DNA from 2 places in the Bradyrhizobium sp. LMG 9283 genome. Region 1 is predicted to be linked to the other one. Evidence: predicted binding sites of a transcription regulator. Region 1 holds the regulator's gene; the other holds the start of a gene.
What was found. The regulator LexA, encoded in region 1, represses DNA repair genes until DNA is damaged. The targets are predictions, from matches to a motif close to TGTTCNNNNTGTGTTCNG.
Positions count from the first base shown of each region.

Region 2: a site for LexA is predicted at 2,770-2,787, ahead of P6U29_RS30575 (DUF3072 domain-containing protein). Genes of this name have one in related genera too.

Region 1 covers NZ_CP120691.1:4,311,130-4,318,739, forward strand. Annotated here, with positions in the region: gene P6U29_RS20360 (MFS transporter) at 53-1,375, opposite strand; gene P6U29_RS20365 (ComEC/Rec2 family competence protein) at 1,883-4,162, shown strand; gene P6U29_RS20370 (hypothetical protein) at 4,289-4,723, opposite strand; gene lexA (transcriptional repressor LexA) at 5,276-5,977, opposite strand; gene glp (gephyrin-like molybdotransferase Glp) at 6,153-7,364, opposite strand; gene P6U29_RS20385 (hypothetical protein) at 7,509-7,610, shown strand, end outside.
Region 2 covers NZ_CP120691.1:6,497,195-6,504,804, reverse strand. Annotated here, with positions in the region: gene P6U29_RS30590 (Do family serine endopeptidase) at 1-1,515, shown strand, start outside; gene P6U29_RS30585 (hypothetical protein) at 1,788-2,150, shown strand; gene P6U29_RS30580 (DUF6496 domain-containing protein) at 2,163-2,450, opposite strand; gene P6U29_RS30575 (DUF3072 domain-containing protein) at 2,539-2,733, opposite strand; gene P6U29_RS30570 (hypothetical protein) at 2,849-3,070, shown strand; gene P6U29_RS30565 (hypothetical protein) at 3,273-3,512, opposite strand; gene P6U29_RS30560 (hypothetical protein) at 3,607-3,864, opposite strand; gene P6U29_RS30555 (hypothetical protein) at 4,006-4,227, shown strand; gene P6U29_RS30550 (HWE histidine kinase domain-containing protein) at 4,224-5,711, opposite strand; gene P6U29_RS30545 (HAMP domain-containing protein) at 5,725-7,610, opposite strand, start outside.

The DNA.
Region 1 (7,610 bases):
CGATACGAACTTCGGTGCAGGGTCCCCGCGGTCCTGCACCGGGATCAACCCATCACGACGCGGCTCTCGGCTCGATCGGCTGCCAGATGCTGATCTTGCGCGTCTCCGGCATCAGGAAGACGGCAAGCACGAAGCACACCGCGGGGACCGCGATCGGATAAATCAGCGCATAGCCGATGCTGCCGGTCGCGGCGAATGCCGCCGACGTGATGAACGGCACCAATCCGCCACCCCAGCCATTGCCGATGTGGTACGGCACCGAGACCGACGTATACCTGATCCTGGCGGGAAAGAATTCCGCCAGAAACGCGCCGACCGGCCCGTACACCATCCCGACATAGCAAACGAGGATGAAGATGATAAAGATCGCGGCCGGATAGTTGATGTTTCCGGGCTGCGTGACAGTCCCCAGCCACAGATAGAGCGGATAGTACGTGATCGCGGCGAGCAGCATGCCGCCGAGGATCACCGGCTTGCGGCCGATCAGATCCGACAGCCAGCCAAAGAAGATCAGGCTCGGTGTGGCAATGAGCAGTGCGGCGCCCACGATGTAGGCGGAGGTCAGCGGGTCCACCTTGGAGACCTGCTGCAGGAAGTACAGCGCCCAGAACTGACCACTGTACCAGACCACGCCCTGTCCGATCAGGACCACAATCGCGATCCCGATGTATTTGATGTTGGAGCTGAGGAAAGCCTCCTTCCAAGGGTTCCTCGTCATCTGGCCGCGGGCCCTGATCTCCTGGAAGATTGGCGTTTCCTGGAGCTGGAGCCGGATATAGATCGCGATCGCCACCAGCAGGAAGGACAGCAGGAACGGAACGCGCCAAGCCCATTCGTCGAAGGCCTGGTTGCCGGCATATGTCCGCGTGAGGATGATGACGGCCAGCGACACCACGATTCCGAGAGTGGGCGAGGTCTGCAGCCAGCCGGTATAATAGCCGCGTCGATCGTCCGGCACATGTTCGGCGACGTAGGTGATGGCGCCACCATATTCGCCGCCCAGGCACAAACCCTGGATCATGCGCAGGCCAAAGAGAATGAACGCGGCCGTCAGACCAATCGACTGGTAGGTCGGGATCAACCCGATCGCCCCTGTGCCGAGTCCCATTCCGCTGAGCGTAATGAGAAAGGTGTATTTGCGGCCGACCCGGTCACCCATCCATCCGAACAGGAAGGCGCCCAGCGGACGGATGAGAAATCCTGCCGTGAAGAGCGCGATCGTGCTGAGGAGGGCGGCAACCGGGTGGGATTGCTCAAAGAACTTGACCGATAGAACTGCGGCCAGGCTGCCAAAGATGTAGAAATCATACCATTCGATGATGTTTCCCACCGATGCAGCGATGATCACGCGGCGAAAATCGCTCGGTACCTGCATGTGCGACTCCTATGGTTTCAAGACGTCTCCTCGCCTGTTTCAGCGATCGATCTTCTCGCGGAGAGCGCGATGCGCGGCGTCGCAGGCGCCAATTCAAAGAGTTGCGTCGGCAACGTCTGACTTCAGGTGCGCTTTCGCGCCACCTGAGAAGAGCTCCGGCGGCCTTAGAACCGCGAGCCACCACTGCCTTGCCCGTCCTGTCGGGGAGGCGGGGAACCGTAGTGTAATCCCACCTCGGGCCGGCAACTTATGAGACTTTCGGCTCAATCGATCTGTCGCAGGACGCTTTGCCAACGAGATCGAAGGGCTCGATACTTCGCGACTTCTGGTCAGAGACGTCTCGGACGTTGCGAGGAATCCAGAAGAGATGCCAAGGCGGCGGTCGCCGTGACCTTGGAAGGGGAAAAGTAGGGTCTCGCCGCGTTCGTTCCTGATCCGTACCGCTATTCGCGCAGCCGCACGTTCCGGTAGCCTCGGCACCCGTCGCGTATCGTAAGGTGCAGGGGAATGGCGGAGCCGGGGCGGCAAGTACGCTCCCAGGGAGTTGCCGGGACGTGGCCGGTCGGCCGCGCCGCACCGGCTGGCGGCTTTGCGCCGGCGGGCTTTGGCGTCTGGCCGGCAATCGTCGAAACGTTGCGCGAATGGGCCCGCGCCGAGGCCGGGCCTGGTCGGCTGTTGCCGTGGGTGCCGGTTGCCTTCGGCGGCGGCATCGCGCTCTATTTCGCCGCCGATCATGAGCCGGTGCTGTGGGTGGTCGTCGCGACGGCGGCCGTTCTCGCGCTTGGCGCCGTGCTGCTGCGGCGGAGCCGGTTGTTTGCGCCCGCGATCATGATCGCGGCGGTCGCCGCCGGCTTTGCCATGGCGACCTGGAAGACGGCGCGCATAGCCCACACCGTTTTGGCCAAGCCGCTCTATTCGGTGTCGCTGTCGGGCTATGTGGAAGCACGCGACATCCGCGAGCGCACCGATCGTTTCGTGCTGCGTGTCAGCGCGATGGAGGCGCAGCGCAGCGACGTGAGGCTCGAGCGCGTCCGCCTCTCGGTGCGCAAGGGCACGGCGCCTGAAGTCGGCAGCTTCGTGCAATTGAAGGCGCGGCTGTTGCCGCCGATTTCGCCGGTGCGTCCCGGCAGCTATGATTTCTCGCGCGATATGTTCTTCCAGGGCATTGGTGCCTCCGGTTTCGTGATGGGCGCGATCACGGCTTCAGTGCCGCCGGATGCCGGCGGCTTGCGGCTGCGTTACGCCGCTTTCATGCAGGGCCTGCGCGATGCGATCGACGCGCGCATCCGCGCCACGCTCGATGGCGACAACCGCGCGATTGCGACCGCGCTGCTCACGGGACGGCGCGACGCGATCAGCACGCCCGTCAACGATGCCATGTTCGTCTCGGGGCTCGGACATGTGCTGTCGATCTCCGGCTATCACATGGCGGTCGTCGCCGGCGTCGTCTTCTTCGCGGTGCGCGCGCTGCTGGCGCTGATCCCGGGACTGGCGGCCGGCTTCGCCATTAAGAAATGGGCGGCGGCGGCGGCGCTGGTCGCGGCTGCGTTCTACCTGCTGCTGTCAGGCGCGGAGGTTGCGACGCAAAGATCGTTCTTCATGACTGCGGTGGTGTTGATCGCCGTGATGGTCGATCGCCGCGCCATTACTTTCCGGACGCTGGCGGTGGCCGCGCTGATCGTGCTCGCGGTCGCGCCCGAGGCCCTGGTGCATCCGAGCTTTCAGATGTCCTTCGCCGCGACGCTCGGGCTGGTGGCGCTGGTGCAGATCGGCATGCCGAACCTGCTTGCATCGCCCGATCATTCGGCGACCGCGCGCATCGCGCTGTGGGGCGGCCGCGAGATCGCGATGTTGTTCCTGGCCTCGTTGATCGCGGGGCTTGCGACCACGCCCTATGCTGCCTTCCACTTCCATCGTGTGACGCCATACGGCGTGCTCGCCAATCTCGGCGCGATGCCGGTGGTCTCGGCGCTGGTGATGCCGGCGGGGCTTTTAGGGCTGCTCGCGGCTCCCTTCGGGCTCGACGGCGTGTTCTGGTGGCTGATGGGGATCGGTATTGACTGGATGGTCGCGGTCTCGCGCTGGGTGGCGGCTCTGCCGGGCGCGGTTGGCCGCATTCCGGCGTTCGGGATCGCGCCGGTGGTCGCGGCCAGCCTCGGGATCATCGTGATGGGCCTGCTGCGCACGCCCTTGCGCTGGTCCGGTGCCCTGATGCTGCTTGCAGCGATCCTCTGGGGGCTGTCGGTGCGGCAGCCCGATATCCTGATTGCCGGGGATGGCGCGAGCGTCGCGGTCCGGGGCGGGGATGGGCGTTTGCATGTGATCCGGGCAAGCAAGGATGGCTTTCTGCTGAGGGAGTGGTTAGCTGCCGATGCCGATCCGCGCGATGCCGCCAACGCCTCGTTGGCGAGCGGTGTGTCATGTGACGAGTCCGGCTGCGTGGCGCCGCTTGCGGACGGAGGGCTGGTCGCGCTTTCTCTGCGCATCGACGCGTTGGCTGATGATTGCAGCCGTGCCGCGTTGGTGGTGACGGCGCGGCCCGCGCCGCCCGATTGCGCGGCGATGGTGGTCGATCGGCCGCGTCTTGCCAGTCAGGGCGCGCTGGCTCTGATGCAAAACGGAGAGGGCTTCTCGGTGCAGGCGGTGAGGGCGAGAGGCGCAAACCGCCCCTGGCTGCCCGCCGGCGCCGGCGAGGGGGATTTCGATAGCAGCCTTGCGCCGAAAACGGCCGCGCCTCGCAACCGGGACGCAACGCCATCGGAGGCCGACTTGCAGGCTGACGATTGAGGATAGATGCGCGGGGTGCCGGTCCGACGGGATTCCGCAGGACGCAAACCATACCATCTCGCCGGCCTCGGCCGGCGATGGCATTTCAAATCCTGGCCCTCGACCCACCGGCCGGGGGCGACGACCTCAGCCGATCGGCAGGCGCGTGATCGTGGACCGCGTCTCGGCGACGATCTGCGGCTTGTGCTCGCGCTCGCCAACCGGCTGGGTCACCGGCAACTGCAGCACGGTCGCGCGCTGGCCTTCGACGAGCTGTGTCACCAGCACGTATTTGCCGTCGGGAAATTCGATCGCGTCATGATGGCGATCGGGAATGTGCGGGTCGATCTTGCCGAACTTTCCGACGCGGGAGTTGACGGTGCGCGTCCAGATCCAGCGGTTGTCGTAACGGACGTTGTCGGCGAAAGCGAGCTCCGTTCCCGGCAGCAGGCAGACCGCGACCGAGAGATCGGCTTCGGAGGCGAAGCCGCGTGTCGAGGTACCGCGGAAGGTTGTCGTGACGATCGTCTCGCCGACTTCGGCAGGGCGCGTCGCGACGGCATGCAGGCTGTAGTCACACATCGGGTGCTCCTCATGCGAAGATAGCGAACCCGCACCTCTTTTGTTTTCGAGGCGCAGGCCTCTATCGGGGTGAAGCATACAACGTTCTGCTCGGTTGTAGGCAAATCTGCGGCTGGGGTCCGCAAGCCACGATCACATTATCTTTCCCGGATTCGATAGGAACAAAGCCGACGCCTGTGCATTCGGAAGACGCCATGTCAGCGCCCCGCGGGTGCCGACCAGCTTGAATATTGCCAGCTCGATTGCGGAGGCTGTGCGATTGCATTCCGCGCGTTGCGGATATGCTCGCGAGCCGCCGATTGCCTGCGCATACGGCGATGCGATGGTGTGGCAACGGCTTGCGATGCCGATGCTGCGGCCAGCGCCGCAATGATTGTCCATGCAACGATCTGGCGCATGGCGTCTCCTCAAGCTCTCAGGCCGCGAAGCGATGTCGCTTCGCGCGGCGTCTCGAGGATGTCGCGCCGGAGGGGGGCTGGATAATCCGGAAAGACTATCCAGCCGGAGCGGAAATGCTCCGCTCCAACAGGTGTCGAACGACCGCAGGACCGCTTAGTATTTCCGGTAAAGCCCGATCAGCTTGCCCTGAATCTTCACGCGGTTCGGCGGAAGGATGCGGACCTCGTAGGCGGCATTGGCGGGCTCGAGCGCGATCGAGGCGCCGCGACGGCGGAAGCGCTTGAGCGTGGCCTCCTCGTCATCGATCAGCGCCACCACGATGTCGCCGGTGTCGGCGCTCTCGTTGCGCTGGATCAGCGCCATGTCGCCATCGAGGATGCCGGCCTCGACCATCGAATCGCCGCGCACTTCGAGTGCGTAGTGCTCGCCCGAGCCGAGCATGTCGGGCGGTACGCTGATGGTGTGGCTGCGGGTCTGCAGCGCCTCGATCGGCGTGCCGGCCGCGATGCGGCCCATCACCGGCACCGCGACGGGACGCTCGCCCTCGTCAACAGGCGGGCTGGAGCTCGCGCGCACCTTGCCGAGATTGCCCTCGATGACGCTCGGCGTGAAGCCGCGGCGATTGCCGGCAGCGGCCTGGAGTTCGGGCAGCTTGATCACCTCGATGGCCCGGGCGCGGTTGGGCAGGCGGCGGATGAAGCCGCGCTCCTCGAGCGCAGTGATCAGGCGATGAATGCCTGACTTCGAGCGCAGGTCGAGCGCATCCTTCATCTCGTCGAAGGACGGCGGCACGCCGCTTTCCTTCAGACGTTCGCTGATGAACCGCAGAAGCTCGTATTGTTTGCGCGTCAACATCTCGACCAAAGTCCCCCGGTTGATGTCGTTCGATTCCGAGACGATGAATTCAGCGATAAGCCGCTACATCCTCGAAACAAATCATGAACGGACACTATATGTTCGATATGTGTTCCGCAACTGCTTAATTTACCGTGAACGGGGCAAAACTCGCGGAATGCGTGTGCAATGCAGCTCAGGCGGGGAGCCGCAGCACCTCGCAAGGCGTGCCGGCCTCGGCCTTCGGCGCGAACGGCGCGCGCACGAGAAGTACCTGTGCCGCAGCGAGATTCGCAAGCAGAGAGGAGTCCTGATGGCTGACGGGAAGGGCGACGAGCGTGCCGTCGCCGCGCAGCTCCAGGCGCGCACGCAGATAATCCTCGCGCTGGTCGTTGGCCCCGAGATCGCGGCCCAGCACGGCGCGCTCGCGGTGATGATGAATCACCGAGCGGCCTGACAGGGCGCGAATCAGCGGCACCATGAACAGGAAGGCGCATACGTATGATGACACCGGATTGCCGGGCAGGCCGATTACGCGCATGGCGCCGAGCCGTCCGTGCATCATCGGCTTGCCGGGCCGGATAGCGATCTTCCAGAACGCCATCGAGATGCCTTCGCCCTTCAGCGCCTGCTGAACCAGATCGTGGTCGCCGACCGACGCGCCACCGGTCGTGATCAGGATGTCGGCGCCGCTCTCGCGGGCGCGGCGGATGCCGGCGGAAGTGGCCTGCAGCGTATCGGCGGCAACGCCGAGGTCGATGGTCTCGGCGCCCTCACTGCGGGCGAGCGCGTGCAGGGCGTAGCCATTGGAATAGACGATCTGGCCGTATCCGGGCGTGGCGCCCGGCATCACCAGCTCGTCGCCGGTGGCGAGGATCGCGACCTTCGGACGGCGGCAAACGGCAAGCTGCGGGTGGTTCATCGCAGCGGCGAGCGCGAGATCGCGCTCGGTGAGACGGGTTCCCTTGCGCAGCAGCACGTCGCCCTCGCGGAAGTCGACGCCGGCAGGGCGGATGTGCCGTCCGGGAATCGCGGCTTCCTTGATCGTGATGTGCTTGCCGTCGGCGACCGTGTCCTCCTGGATCACGACCGCATCGGCGCCATCGGGAACGACGCCGCCGGTGAAGATCCGAACGGCTTCGCCGGCGCCGACCGTTCCCGCGAACGGACGGCCCGCTGCGACCTCACCGGTCACCGTCAGCCTGGAATCGATCGTGGCCGCATCGGCGGCGCGCACGGCATAGCCGTCCATCGCCGACATGGCTTCGGGCGGCTGCGTGCGCCGCGCCGCGATGTTGTGCGCGAGCACGCGATGGTAGGCCTGATCGAGGGCGACCGTCTCCTCGGCCAGTGGCTCTGTGCCGGCGAGCACGGCGGCAAGCGCGTCGGATACCGGCATCAGGGCCACGGCGAACTCCCGCAACAAATCGAAGCAATCGAAGGACTCGGTCGGCAAGGTTCTAGCCGAGCGGAGGGGCTGAAGCAAAAGACCTCCTCAAGCCAGCGAGAAGTCACGCTTCCTTTCCGCACTGGCTCGGCTTATCTTCGGTCGATGACAAAACTGCTCGAAAAGGCGCTCCAAGCCGTGCGGCAGCTTCCTGCGGATAGCCAGGACGAGATTGCGCGCGCGATTTTGGCTTTGACCGGCAACGGA
Region 2 (7,610 bases), 2.2 Mb from region 1:
AACATTACCACGTCTCGCAAGATCTTGAGGCCGCGCCGGCTCGCGCTGCTCGGCACCGCGGCCGCGCTGGGCGTGGCCGCCCTGTCAATTGTCCCAGGCACTTCGCCGTTCGGGATGAACTCCTTCATTGCGCCGGCTCAGGCCACCGAAGCCGCCGTGACGCCGCCCGGCTTTGCCGATCTTGTCGCCAAGGTCAAACCCGCGGTGATCTCGGTGCGGGTCAAAATCGACCAGGACACTGACAAGAGCGCGATGCTGCAGCAGAATCGGATGGATTCGGACGAGGACACGCCGTTCGACCAGTTCTCGCGACAGTTCGGCTTCCGCTTCCCGGGCGGCCCGAACGGCATCCCGCGCCAGCGCCATCAGGTGATTACGGGCGAAGGCTCCGGCTTCTTCATTTCCGCGGACGGCTATGCCGTGACCAACAACCACGTCGTCGACCACACCGAGTCCGTGCAGGTGACGACCGATGACGGCACCATCTACACCGCAAAAGTGGTCGGCACCGATCCGAAGACCGACCTTGCCCTGATCAAGGTCGACGGCAAGAAGGACTTTCCGTTCGTCAAGTTCTCCGACCAGAAGCCGCGCATCGGCGACTGGGTGGTTGCGGTCGGCAACCCCTTCGGTCTTGGCGGCACTGTGACCGCCGGCATCGTCTCGGCCAGCGGCCGGGATATCGGCAACGGTCCTTATGACGACTTCATCCAGATCGATGCGCCTATCAACAAGGGCAATTCCGGCGGCCCGGCTTTCGACATGAACGGCAACGTCATCGGTGTGAACACTGCGATCTTCTCGCCCTCGGGCGGCTCGGTCGGCATCGGCTTCGATATTCCGGCCTCGACCGCCAAGCTCGTCGTCGCGCAATTGAAGGACAAGGGCGCGGTCACCCGGGGCTGGCTCGGCGTGCAGGTGCAGCCCGTGACCTCCGAGATCGCCGACAGCCTCGGCCTGAAGCAGGCGCGCGGTGCCATCGTCGATAATCCGCAGGACGGCAGCCCGGCGGCCAAGGCTGGTATCGAAGCGGGCGACGTCATCACCGCCGTCAACGGCAATGCGGTGAAGGACTCCCGCGATCTCGCCCGCACCATTGCCACGTTGGCGCCGGGCACCTCGGTGAAGCTAGAAGTCTTCCACAAGGGTGAAAGCAAGACCGTGACGTTGACGCTCGGCGAGTTGCCGAACGAGCGGCAGGCCAAGGCGGACGTCGGCCAGGTGCAGCCGAACGCCGGTACGCCGCGGCTTGGGCTCAGCCTGGCTCCGGCTGGCGAGGTGCAGGGCGCCGGCCAGGAGGGTGTGGTCGTGACCGAAGTCGACCCGCAAGGGCCGGCGGCGCAGCACGGCATCCAGACCGGCGACGTCATCCTCAATGTCGGCGGCAAGGCTGTCAGCAATGTCGGCGAGGTGCGTTCGGAGCTGGCGCAGGCCAAAGCGTCGGGCAAGCGCAGCGTTCTGTTGCAGGTCAGAAGCGCGGATGCCACCCGCTTCGTCGCGGTGCCGCTCGCGTAAGGCGAAGCTCGACCGGTACGAGTCCAGAAGGGCGGCCCTTGGGCCGCCTTTCGCATAAGCAATCAAGGTCGCCAAGGCCCGATAACATTCTCGTTAGCGGCAGGGATGATGAGCCCGTGCGTCCGAAAAAGCCGTGTTCGCCGGTCACAGTTCCACGGTGCCTCTGTGCTCTGCTGCAGCGTAGCAGCGGAGTCGAGTTGCAAGGGTGGAACTTCGAGCCTTCCCGGCGCTTTGTGGAACTGGCCGGTGGTTCACATTTGATCGGTGCCGACATGGATCGATTGAAGCTCTCGCTGAGGAGTGCGCTGCTCCTGGCGCCGTTGGTCTTCTGGAACGGAAACGCGCTCGGGCGCGACGACGGCCGCTACGCCGACTCGCCCCTCAAGCCATGGTTCGACAGTTTGCGCAGCCATCTGGGTCCGTGCTGCTCGGATGCGGATGGGGTCGCCGTTGCCGATCCCGACTGGGAGTCGCACAACGGGCGTTACCGCGTGCGTCTTGATGGACAGTGGATCGAGGTGCCGGACGAAGCCGTCATCACCGAGCCGAACCGGGCCGGCCGCACCATGGTGTGGCCGGTGAAGACTGCGTTCGGGATTTCGATCCGCTGCTTCATGCCGGGGAGCATGATCTGAGACTTGTCAGCGTCAGCGCTTGCTGGATTTGCGCTTCGACGACTTCTTCGACGACTTCTTCGATGACGTCCTGGACGTCTTCCTGGCGCTCTTGCGCTTCGAAGCCTTCTTCGGGACCTTCTTGCCCTTCTTGCGTGCCTTCGACAGTCCGATCGCGATCGCCTGCTTGCGGCTCTTCACGCGGCCGCCGCGTCCCCCACGGCCGCTTTTCGCGGTGCCCTTCTTGTAGCGCCGCATCTCGCTTTCGACATCGCTGCCGGCGCTGCGTGAGTAACGGCGTTTCTTTGCCTTGCGTGCCATGCATGTTCTCCCTTGGCCGAAGAAAAACCATTCGGCACCGCCATGGTTCCGGGAGCGCCTATGCAACGTTCCAGACGCGAACCGCTGCCTAGAAGGAATTCGCCAGCTCGATCTCCGCTTCGAGGGCCTGGATGCGCCGTGCGGCCTCGCTGAAGGACAGATCCCGCGCGTATTGGGCGGGTTGATAGGCCTCTTCACTCAGCCGTTTCAGCCTGAGGCCCTGCGCTCGCGTCATCTGCTCGCTCAGAAAAGCCCTGGCGTCGTATTTACCTTGAACCTGCATGCCGCTCCTCCGTCCTGAATTCGTGACTTGACTATATGTTCTTATTTTGTTCTAACAAGCCATGGACAACAGAATTAATGAAATTCGACGTAAAATCAGAGCTTTGAGGCTTGAGATGGCCGACGTCGAGGCGTCGGTGCGCGACCTCGTCGAGCGCGACCGCGACTGCACAGAAAGGGCCTTGGCGCAGATGGATCTGCGCCGGAAAATCAACCTCCTGATCGGCGAATGGAGGGCGGCTGGTGGCAGCGACGTTCTGCCTGATGTCCGCGACCGGGTTCGCCTTCGTCCCGTGAAGACAGTCGGCAATCCCGCACGCGCAATCGGACGCCGCTGAGATCTTTGGAAGCGTGTGGGGGAGGAAGAGCAGGACCCGTACCGGATCTCGCAACTGCGCGTCGAACCGCGATCGCGGTTGAATGTGCGCGTCCAACGCGAGTGCCCGAAGCTCGCGGATGCCGGATCCTGACAGCTTGGAGCGTCGAGCCCAGGGCAAGGGCTCCGCAATGGCGGAGCCCTGCATGGATTCCAGGGAGCGTCTATTTGGTATTGGTCATGCCGCCTTTTTTCGTCATGGTGCCGCCCTGATCGGAGCCGGGACCAGAGCCGCCTTGGCCGGAAGGATCAGCGCCCCTGGTAGACTTGGTATTGGCGCCGGTGGTCTGCGAGGATGACATCGAGGATCCATGCTTGGCCTTCGACTTGGCCTGGGCGGCGAACGGCGCGGCGGCTAGGCCGGTTGCCAACATCACGGCGAGAGCGAGCTTGGTCGTCTTCATGCGGGAAACTCCCTGAGTTAAATTGACGCAGGCAGCCAACCGCTATTCGCCGCAGGAGTTCCCAACGAAGCATTTCCCACGCGTCACGCACGCTTCAAGATTGCTTGTCCTCTGCGAGGATGAACACGACGCCAGTGAGCGTCGCGCCGATCGCGAACGTCGTCACCAAGGTGACGACGAAGACCGCAACGGCTTGGCTTCCGCCGTTATTGAGCAGGTTTGCCACGGCCGGATTGGACAGGACGAGCGCAAGACTGAAGATGAGGCCGAGGGCTGCGCCCATCATTACATGCGTCATCAGTTTGATAAGGCCGCTGGCGGAAATCAGCTCTGACGACTTCTTGGTGCGCATGGGACTGCATCCCGAACTGGCATGCCAACGCACGCGCAAGTCCCTGGTTCCATCCGATCGAAGGAATTTGTCATCACTGGCTTCATCCGACGTTCATGCCGGGCTTGCGAGGATGGGGGCCGTCAAAACGGGAATATCGCTATGGGCAAGGTAGTCTTTCTTTACCGCTCGCTGGCCTATCGTAACGCGGCCGCGGACATCTTGCGCAAAGCCCGCAGGCTGCCGCGCGGAGCAGAGCGAAATGCGGCACGCCGCTACGCCAGGGCGTTGCGCGATCTCGCCCGAACGGAGGCCTGGCTGGAAGGACGGGTCGCGCGTGAACCGCGGATGGCCCGGCGCGTGACGAGCGCAGCGTCCGGTTAGCCGGACGCGCGCTGCAATTCGGCGGGGCCGGCGGTATCGAATTTGCCGGGTGCGGTCGTCGCCGTCTTGCGTGTCAACGGCACCTCCAGACGGCACAACAGGCCCTCGGCACGCCAATCGAACTGCGCCTGTCCGCCAAGCTGGGACTCGATGCTCGCAAGCAGGCTCCGCGTGCCGAAGCCGCGCGATTTCGGTGTCATGACCAGCGGACCGCCCGATTCCTCCCAACACAGCGTGAGCAGCTCGTCCGCGACCTGCCAATGGATCGCGAGCCGTCCCGATCGGGTCGAGAGCGCGCCATACTTTGCCGAGTTGGTGAAGAGCTCGTGCAGTGCGAGCGCCAGCGTCTGGGCCGTTGCCGGCCGCAACTGAACTTCGGGACCTGCCAATCTGATCTGGTCGCCGAGCGAATAGGGCGCAAGCTCCTCGTCGATCAACTTGGAAAGCTCAGCGCCCTGCCAGCTCGACAGCGACAGGATGGTGTGCACGCGCGCCAGTGCATTGATGCGCCCCTCCACCGCGTTGACATAGGCCTTGACCCCGTCGGCCCGCGTGAGGCGCACGATCGACTGCGCCAGCGCCAGCGCATTTTTGGCGCGATGATCGACTTCCCGCGCGAGGAGGTTCTGCCGCTCCTCGGCGCGCTTGCGCTCGGTGATGTCGACGGTGACGCCGCTGACGCGCACCACGCGCCCGCTCTCGTCGACCGTCGCGGCCGCCGTGCCGACGCACCAGCGCACCTCGCCGTCGGGCCGCACGATGCGGAACTCTGTTTCGTAGGCGCGCGTGCCCTTGTTGAATTCGGCGATCGCTTTGCGCAATTGATCGACGTCATCGGGGTGCAACAGCGCCTGAACGTTGGCCGGATTGACCTCGAAGCTCTCCGGGCCGACGCCGAAGATGCGGTACTGCCCCTCGTCCCACATCCAATCGCCGCTGATCCAGTCCCAGTCCCAGGACCCCATCTTGCCGGCAGCGATCGCCATGCTGCGCCGCTGCTCACTCTCGCGCAGCTTCGCGGTGGAGCTCTCCAGTTCCGCGGTGCGTGCGCGGACGCGGTCCTCCAGTTCGTGGTTCAGCCGTTCGAGCTCGCGCGTCTTGCGATAGAGCTCAGCAAACACCTTGATCTTGGCGCGCAGCACTTCCGGCACGACCGGTACCGGCACGTAATCGACCGCGCCCATCTCGTAGCCGCGCAACCGGTCGATGTCGCTGACCTGGATGGCCGAGATGAAGATCATCGCGGTCTTCTGGAAGCGCGGATGCTCGCGGATCATCGCGGCGAGCTCGAAACCATCGAGCTCGGGCATGCAGACGTCGACCAGGATCACCGCGATCTCGGTCTTGAGCAGAACCTCCAACGCCTCACGCCCCGAGGAGGCGATCACGAGGTTCTCGCCGAGATCCTTCAGAATCACCTCATAGGCGAGCAGCTTGGCGGGCTGATCGTCGACGAGGAGGATGTTGACCTTTTCGTGGTCCATTCGCGGATTCCACTCAGCGGTGCAGCCACATGCGGATCGCAAGCAGCAATTGGTCGGTGTTGACCGGCTTGGCGAGGTAGTCGGACGCGCCGGCTTCGAGGCACTTCTCTCGGTCGCCCTTCATCGCCTTGGCGGTCAATGCAATGATCGGAACACGGGCGAAGGCCGGGTTCTCGCGGATCACGCCGATGGTCTGATAGCCATCCATCTGCGGCATCATGATGTCCATCAGCACGATCGCGATCTCCGGATTCGATTCGACCAGTGTCACCGCCTCGCTGCCGGTCGTCGCCGTCAGCACCTTCATGCCGCGTCGTTCCAGCACGCTCGACAGGGCGAAGATGTTCCGGGCGTCGTCATCGACGAGCAGTGCGGTCTTGCCGATCAGGTCCTCATCGGAACTGTTCAGCTTCTCCAGCATACGCTGCTTCTCGACCGGCAGCTCCGTGATCACGCGGTGCAGGAACAGCGCGGTCTCGTCGAGCAGGCGTTCCGGCGACTCCACGCCCTTGACCACGATGCTGCGCGCCATGGTGTGGAGCTCGGCATCCTCTTCCGCTGAGAGCTCGCGTCCGGTGAACACCACGACCGGGATGTTCGACAGCGTCTCGTCATTGCGGATCTGGTCAAGCACCTCGAATCCGCTCATGTCGGGCAGCCGCAGGTCGAGCACCACGCAATCGCAGGGCTGCTCGCGCAGCGTCGAGAGCGCGCCGGCCCCGGTATCCGTGGCTAAGATCTCGATGTCGTCGTGGTGCAGCAGCTCGCGGATCGAAAGCTGCTCGGCCTCGTTGTCCTCGACGATCAGCAGCCGCTTGCGCCGCGGTCGCGCATATTCCTTGATCTGCGTCAGTGCGGCCGATACGCCCTCGGTGGTTGTCGGCTTGTTGACGAAGGAGAACGCGCCGCGCGCCAGCGCATGCTGGCGGTCCTCGTCGAGCGTAATGATCTGCACGGGGATGTGGCGGGTCAGCGGATTGTGCTTGAGCTGGCTCAGGACGGTCCAGCCGAGCATGTCGGGCAGGAACACGTCGAGCGAGACGGCCGTCGGCTGGTACTGCTTGGCGAGATCCAGCGCCTCGGCTCCACGGGCAGCGACCAGAACCTTGAAGCCCCTGTCGCGGGCCAGATCGACCAGCACGCGGGCATAATGCGGGTCGTCCTCGACGATCAGGATGATGGTGTCCCCGGGCTCGAGGTTGAGTCGATCGTCGGGAAGCTGCTCGATGACGCGCTGCTGGTCAGGCACGGCCGGCTGTAGTGCCAGCGGCTGGCTGTATTGCTGTGACGCCGGCGCAGCCCGCGGCGCGAGCGTCGGGCCGGAATACTTCAGCGGCAGATAAAGCGTGAAGGACGAGCCCTTGCCCGGCGCGCTGCGCAGGTGGATTTCGCCTCCGAGCAGGCTCGCGAGCTCGCGGCTGATGGCGAGCCCGAGTCCGGTGCCGCCATACTTTCGGCTGGTGCCGGCATCCGCCTGCTGGAATGCCTCGAAGATCAGCTTCTGCTTCTCCAGGGGGATGCCGATGCCGGTATCGGACACTTCGAAGGCGATCACGGCCGGCGCGGAGTTCAGCACCGGGTGATCGGTCCCCCAGCCGCCGACCGCGCCGGCGACCTTCAGGCGCACTTCGCCTTCGGCGGTGAACTTGAAGGCGTTCGAGAGCAGGTTCTTCAGGACCTGTTGCAGGCGCTTGGAATCGGTGACGATGCTGCGCGGCAGGTTCGGATCGATGTCGATCTTGAACGACAGATTGCGGTTGTCTGCCTCGTGCCGGAACGGCCGGCCGACGGTCTCGAGCAGGTTCGCGGTCAGGATCTCCTCGGCGTCGACCGTCACCGTGCCGGACTCGATCTTGGAAAGATCGAGGATGTCGCTGATGAGGTTGAGCAGGTCGGTGC